Linked DNA regions of Chelativorans sp. AA-79. The protein of the gene in region 1 interacts with the protein of each later gene in a pairwise test. Links are inferred from orthologs where the notes say so. Each region holds a gene or a part of one and is shown in the gene's direction. Other genes may lie near its edges. The genes, in order: secA and ybgC.

Region 1 (3,573 bases):
GAACTCGGCCCGGCGCTGGAAATCCTCGCTTTGGTCGATGCCTTCCTTTTCCGCCTCGGCGGCAAACAGCCGCACGTCGATGACGGCCGAAAGAGCGGCAGCGCGGCGCTGGTCTTCGGGCATCTGGCCGAATTGCGGTCCCAGCTCGGTTTCCGCGAGCGCGAGGTCCGCCTCGGTGATCTGCTCGCCATTCACCGTTGCCACGACCGGGCTTTCCTGCGCCAGGGCCGGCGCACAGCTCAGCGCGGCCAGGATCGCAGCCGCGCCTGCCCGCGCGATCAGATGGCGACGTAGGGAATGATGCATGGATTGTTCTCCGGTCGAATGTTCTTTGGGTTGGCCAACAGCATTGGCCCTCACATGATCCAGTAACCACAAGATGTGGCGGATTTGTGCGGCCGGATATGGCCTCCACGCGAAGTTGACATCGCAGGTAGCCCCTCTTATCTCTCCTTCGATCCAGCGTCCAGAAGCATTTCGGATGCCTCGGAACTGCTGCCTGCCCGAAATGGCCGACTGGCGGGAATGCCGGCGAGAAGTCGGCGCATCGCGAATTGAAAGGACCGGAGGATGGTCAATCTCGGCGGCCTTGCCCGCAAGATTTTCGGATCGTCTAACGAGCGCCGCGTGAAGGGGCTCAAGCCTCGCGTCGAAGCGATCGGAGCGCTCGAAGAGGAGATGAAGGCGCTTTCCGACGAAGCGCTGCGCGGGAAGACCGACGAGTTCCGCCAGAAGCTCGCCGAAGGCGCGAGCCTCGACGATCTGCTCGTCCCCGCCTTCGCCGTGGTGCGCGAAGCCGCGCACCGCGTGCTGGGCCTGCGCCCCTTCGATGTGCAGCTCATCGGCGGCATGGTGCTGCACGAGGGCTCCATCGCCGAGATGAAGACCGGCGAAGGCAAGACGCTCGTGGCCACCCTCCCCGTCTATCTGAACGCCCTCGCCGGCAAGGGCGTGCATGTCGTCACGGTCAACGACTATCTCGCTAAGCGCGATGCCGAATGGATGGGCCGGGTCTACGGTTTCCTGGGCCTCACCACCGGCGTCATCGTGCACGGCCTGTCCGACGAGGAGCGCCGTGCCGCCTATGCCTGCGACGTGACCTACGCCACCAACAACGAGCTCGGCTTCGACTATCTGCGCGACAACATGAAGTATGAACGCGCGCAGATGGTGCAGCGCGGCCATAATTTCGCGATCGTCGACGAGGTGGACTCGATCCTGATCGACGAGGCGCGCACGCCGCTCATCATCTCCGGCCCGCTGGACGACCGGTCCGAGCTCTACAACACAATCGACGCCTTCATCCCCAAGCTGGAGGAAGCGGACTACGAGGTGGACGAGAAGCAGCGGACCGCGACCTTCACCGAGGAGGGCACCGAGAAGGTCGAGAACCTTCTGCGCGAGGCGGACCTCTTCAAGGGCGATTCGCTCTATGACGTGGAAAACGTCGCCATCGTCCATCACCTCAACAATGCGCTGAAGGCGCACAGGCTGTTCCAGCGCGACAAGGATTACATCGTCCGCAACGACGAGGTGATCATCATCGACGAGTTCACCGGCCGCATGATGCCGGGCCGGCGCTACTCGGACGGGCTGCACCAGGCGCTCGAGGCCAAAGAGCACGTCAAGATCCAGCCGGAGAACCAGACGCTCGCCTCGATCACCTTCCAGAACTATTTCCGCATGTATGACAAGCTCGCCGGCATGACGGGCACGGCCTCGACCGAGGCGGAGGAGTTCGGCAATATCTACGGCCTCGACGTGGTCGAGATCCCCACCAACCTTCCGGTGAGCCGCATCGACGAGGACGACGAGGTCTATCGCTCGGTCGAGGAGAAGTTCCGGGCCATCGTTCGCGAGATCAAGGCGGCCCGCGACAAGGGCCAGCCGATCCTTGTCGGCACCACCTCGATCGAGAAATCCGAATATCTGGCGGACCGGCTGCGCAAGGAAGGGGTCAAGGATTTCGAGATCCTGAACGCCCGCCATCACGAGCGCGAGGCCTATATCGTCTCCCAGGCCGGCAAGCCGGGCGCCATCACCATCGCCACCAACATGGCCGGCCGCGGAACGGACATCCAGCTCGGCGGCAACGCGGATATGCGCATCGCCCAGGAACTCGAGGACATGCCGGAAGGCCCGGAGCGCGAGACGAAGGAGAAGGCCATCCGCGAGGATGTGCAGCGGCTGAAGGAAAAGGCGCTCGCCGCCGGGGGCCTCTATGTGCTCGCCACGGAACGCCATGAAAGCCGCCGCATCGACAACCAGTTGCGCGGCCGTTCCGGCCGCCAGGGCGATCCCGGCCGCTCGAAGTTCTACCTGTCGCTCCAGGACGACCTGATGCGCATCTTCGGCTCCGACCGCATGGACGGCATGCTGCAGAAGCTGGGGTTGAAGGAGGACGAGGCGATCGTCCACCCCTGGATCAACAAGGCGCTGGAGAAGGCGCAGAAGAAGGTCGAGGCGCGCAACTTCGACATCCGCAAGAACCTGCTCAAATATGACGACGTCATGAACGACCAGCGCAAGGTGGTCTTCGAGCAGCGCATCGAGCTGATGGACGGAGAAAACCTCTCCGAAACCGTGGCCGAGATGCGCCAGGACGTCATCGACGAGCTGGTGGACAGCCATATCCCCGAGAATGTCTATGCGGAGCAGTGGGACGCGGCGGGCCTCAGGGAAGGCGTGCGCAACTATCTCAACCTGGACCTGCCCATCGAGGACTGGGTGAAGGAAGAGGGCATCGCCGAGGACGACATCCGCACCCGCATCACCGAGGCGGCGAACAAGGCGGCGGCCGACCGCGCCGAGCGGTTCGGCCCGGACATCATGACCTATGTGGAGAAGTCGATCCTGCTCCAGACGCTCGATCATCTGTGGCGCGAACATCTGGTCAATCTCGACCATCTGCGCTCCGTCGTCGGGTTCCGCGGCTATGCCCAACGCGATCCGCTCAACGAGTACAAGACCGAGGCCTTCGAGCTCTTCCAGGCCATGCTCGGCAATCTGCGCCAGGTCGTCACCTCGCAGCTCATGCGCGTGGAGCTGGTGCGCGAAGCGGCCGAGGCCCCGCCGCCGCCCCCGCCTGCCGCCATGCAGACCCACCACGTCGATGCGACCACGGGCGAGGACGAGTTCGCGAACGGCGACACGATGACGCTCACGCGCGCCGACTCCCGCGCGGTGCCTTCCGAGGAGCGCGACCCGAACGACCCCGCGACCTGGGGCAAGGTCGGCCGCAACGAGCCCTGCCCCTGCGGCTCCGGCAAGAAATACAAGCACTGTCACGGGGCTTTCGCGTAGCCGCCGGCCCGGGCTCGCCAAGCGGGGGGAGATGCCCGGCAGCCCAGAGGGGGTGCGAAGGGTCGTCGTTTCCGTGATCCGGGTTTCAAGCCGTGCCTCACCATTGCCACGCCCGCTTTCGCGTCTGGCCATTGCAGAGAATTTGGGAAGCGGGGCGCACCGTTCACGCCACAAAATTAAAAAGGCGCTCCCTTTGGCCCTCCGCTTTCGCTCCGGGCGTTCGTTCGCTCGAAAAGCCAAATCGTTGGCTTTTCGTCCGCTGCGCGGACC
Region 2 (3,317 bases), 4.2 Mb from region 1 along the record:
GCCGCCAATGCGGTGGCCGCCGCGCTGAAATCGGCAGGCGAGGGTGCGGATGCCGGCACGCTCATCCGGCTGGGTTTGAGGGAACTGGCGCGGTAAACCGCATGCTTGAAACAGGTGTTCCTTACTTTACCGTGAAGTGAGGAATTTGCGAAAGGTAAGGCCATGGGTATCCGGGCTGCCATCACTTCAAAGGGGCAAATCACGATCCCAAAGGAACTCCGTGACCGCTCCAACCCCCACCCGGGAGCTACGATCGGGTTTACCGGGGAAAACGGGAATGCCTGGGTGATGCCGCGCAATGCCAAGGCGGCTGCCCTGTTCAGTATTCTCGGCCCCTCATCCGCGAAGCTGAACGGCGAGGAAATTGATCGCGTGGCCATCGCGGATCATTTGAATTCTTCGTCGGGAGCCGACGCAGGCCGCGCCTATACCGTTATTTTGACCGCCGCGCCGCATTCGACGTTCCCGGCATGGAGTTCCTCACATGAGTGATGCGCACCGCATCATCTCCCCCGCCCAGCGCGGCGAGGATACGGACGCCACGATGCGGCCGCAGTCGCTGGACGATTTTGTCGGCCAGAAGACCGCGCGTGCCAATCTGAAGGTGTTCGTGGAGGCCGCACGCTCACGCGGTGAGGCGCTGGATCACGTGCTCTTCGTCGGCCCGCCGGGGCTCGGCAAGACCACGCTGGCGCAGATCATGGCGCGCGAGCTCGGCGTCAACTTCCGTTCCACGTCAGGCCCGGTCATCGCGAAGGCGGGCGATCTCGCAGCGCTTCTCACCAATCTCGAAGAGCGGGACGTGCTCTTCATCGACGAGATTCACCGGCTCAACCCGGCCGTCGAAGAGATCCTCTATCCCGCCATGGAGGATTACCAGCTCGACCTCATCATCGGCGAGGGGCCGGCCGCGCGCTCGGTCAAGATCGACCTCGCCAAGTTCACGCTGGTGGCGGCCACCACGCGCCTCGGCCTGCTCACCACGCCGCTGCGTGACCGCTTCGGCATCCCGGTCCGGCTCGAGTTCTACACGGTCGAGGAACTGCAGGCGATCGTCACGCGCGGCGCACGCATCCTGGGCCTGCCGCTCACGGAGGACGGTGCGGAGGAGATCGCCCGCCGCGCCCGCGGCACGCCGCGCATCGCCGGGCGCCTCCTGCGCCGCGTGCGCGATTTCTCCTCGGTGGCAGGCGCGGACCAGGTGACACGCGAGGTCGCGGATGCGGCACTGTCGCGGCTCGAAGTGGATGCGCTCGGGCTGGATCAGCTCGACCGGCGCTATCTCACGATGATCGTCGAGAATTTCGGCGGCGGTCCCGTCGGCATCGAGACGATCGCGGCAGGACTCTCGGAGCCGCGCGACGCGATCGAGGACATCATCGAGCCTTATCTGATCCAGCAGGGCTTCATCCAGCGCACCCCGCGCGGCCGGGTGCTGGCGGCAAAAGCCTGGAAGCATCTGGGCCTCAATCCGCCAAAGGAAATTTCCCAGGCGCAGATCAGCCTCTTCCAGGAAGAGGACCAAGCGCGACAACGATGACCGAAGCGGCACAAGATCAACTCACCGTCGGCATCAGCGGCGCACTGACGGAGACCGGCCACCGCCTGATGGCGCGGGTCTATTTCGCGGATACCGATTTCACCGGCGTCGTCTATCACGCGCGTTATCTGGAATTCCTGGAGCGTGGGCGCTCGGATTTCCTGCGCCTTTCCGGTGTGCACCATACGGAGCTTGCAGACGGCAAGCATGGCGAGCGGCTTTCCTGGGTCGTGCGGCGCATGGAAATCGATTTCCGCCAACCCGCCCGCATCGATGACATCGTCACGATCGAGACGCGCATCGAGGACATATCGGGCGCACGCATAAGAATGCACCAACGGCTCGCACGCGGGGCGGATCTCCTGGTGGAGGCCCGGGTGGAAGCCGCCGTCATCGGAGAGGGGGGCAGGCCACGGAGGTTCCCGAAGGAATGGGCCGCATTCTTCCTGCGCAGACCGGCCTGACGTCGTTGCGGGCGCGATCTTCGCGATTCAACGACCTTGGTAATACGGCGTTAACCATACGTCTTCATATGATGAAAGGCGCGACCGGTGGCTCAAGCGCCTTCCTTTGACCAAAATTTGTCGGAAAAAGGCGCCTTGAAGCCTTCTGGAAACCGCGGCGTTGTCCGCGGCGCAAGGACACGAGAGGCGGGGACGGACCGGCAAGTCATGCTGCCCGGGTTTTTACGAGGACGTTGAGTATGGAAAGTGTAGAGCTCGCCGCGCCCGGTGGGGACCTCTCCATCTGGGCCCTTTTCTGGCAAGCCGGATGGGTCGTCAAGCTGGTGATGCTGGGTCTCCTCGGTGCCTCCATCTGGACCTGGACCATCATCATCGACAAGAGCCTGGCCTATGCGCGCATGCGCGTGGCGCTCAACCGCTTCGAACAGGTCTTCTGGTCCGGCCAGTCGCTGGAGGAGCTCTACCGCTCTCTTGCGGACCGCAAGACCAGCGGCATGGGCTCGATCTTCGTCGCCGCAATGCGCGAATGGAAGAAGAGCTTCGAGAAGGGCGCGCGATCGCCGCTCGGGCTGCAGACGCGCATCGACAAGGCGATGGACCTGGCGCTCACCCGCGAGATGGAGCGGCTGGAAGGCCGACTCGGCTTTCTCGCCTCCGTCGGCTCCTCCGCCCCCTTCATCGGCCTTTTCGGCACGGTGGTCGGCATCATGACGTCGTTCCAGGCCATTGCCGGATCGAAATCCACCAATCTCGCCGTCGTGGCGCCCGGCATCGCGGAAGCGCTGCTTGCCACCGCCATGGGGCTGCTCGCGGCCATTCCGGCCGTCATCGCCTATAACAAGCTGACTGCGGATGCCGGCAAGCTCACTTCGCGCATGGAAGGTTTCGCGGACGAATTCTCCGCCATACTGTCGCGGCAAATCGATGAGAAGGTCGCGCCGAAGGCACGTGCCGAGGAGTATGCCTGATGGGCATGTCGGTTGCTTCCGCAAGGGGTGGTGGAAACGGGCGCCGGCGCCGTGGGCGCCATCTGGCTCCGATATCGGAAATCAACGTCACGCCCTTCGTGGACGTGATGCTGGTGCTGCTCATCATCTTCATGGTGGCGGCGCCGCTGCTCACAGTCGGCGTGCCCATCGACCTGCCGGAGACGCAGGCGAGAGCGCTCAATTCGGAAACGCAGCCGATCACGGTCTCCGTCGACAGCGAAGGCAGGATCTATCTGCAGGAGACCGAGATCCCGCTTGACGAGGTGGTGCCCAAGCTGCAGGCGATCGCGCAGGCAGGCTATGAAGAGCGCATCTATGTGCGCG

What was found.
Region 2: the proteins of secA (region 1) and ybgC interact in binary tests that used the Escherichia coli proteins (3 or more experiments, as listed by UniProt). The link is inferred for Chelativorans sp. AA-79 from one-to-one orthologs.

What each region holds. Positions count from the first base shown.
Region 1 is NZ_CP120361.1:4,870,266-4,873,838, forward strand. Bases 248-3,503 are described here. They hold secA (preprotein translocase subunit SecA), read left to right. Parts: upstream 248-570; coding sequence 571-3,303; downstream 3,304-3,503. Other genes in these bases: PVE73_RS23725 (peptidylprolyl isomerase), read right to left, coding at 248-306. Outside these bases: more of PVE73_RS23725, read right to left, coding at 1-247. UniProt on the Escherichia coli protein: Required for protein export, interacts with the SecYEG preprotein conducting channel.
Region 2 is NZ_CP120361.1:639,302-642,618, forward strand. The notes cover bases 271-3,270. They hold ybgC (tol-pal system-associated acyl-CoA thioesterase), read left to right. Parts: upstream 271-1,536; coding sequence 1,537-2,004; downstream 2,005-3,270. Other genes in these bases: PVE73_RS03220 (AbrB/MazE/SpoVT family DNA-binding domain-containing protein), read left to right, coding at 271-492; ruvB (Holliday junction branch migration DNA helicase RuvB), read left to right, coding at 485-1,540; tolQ (protein TolQ), read left to right, coding at 2,244-2,972; tolR (protein TolR), read left to right, coding at 2,972-3,270. Outside these bases: Holliday junction branch migration protein RuvA, read left to right, coding at 1-96; more of PVE73_RS03220, read left to right, coding at 163-270; more of tolR, read left to right, coding at 3,271-3,317.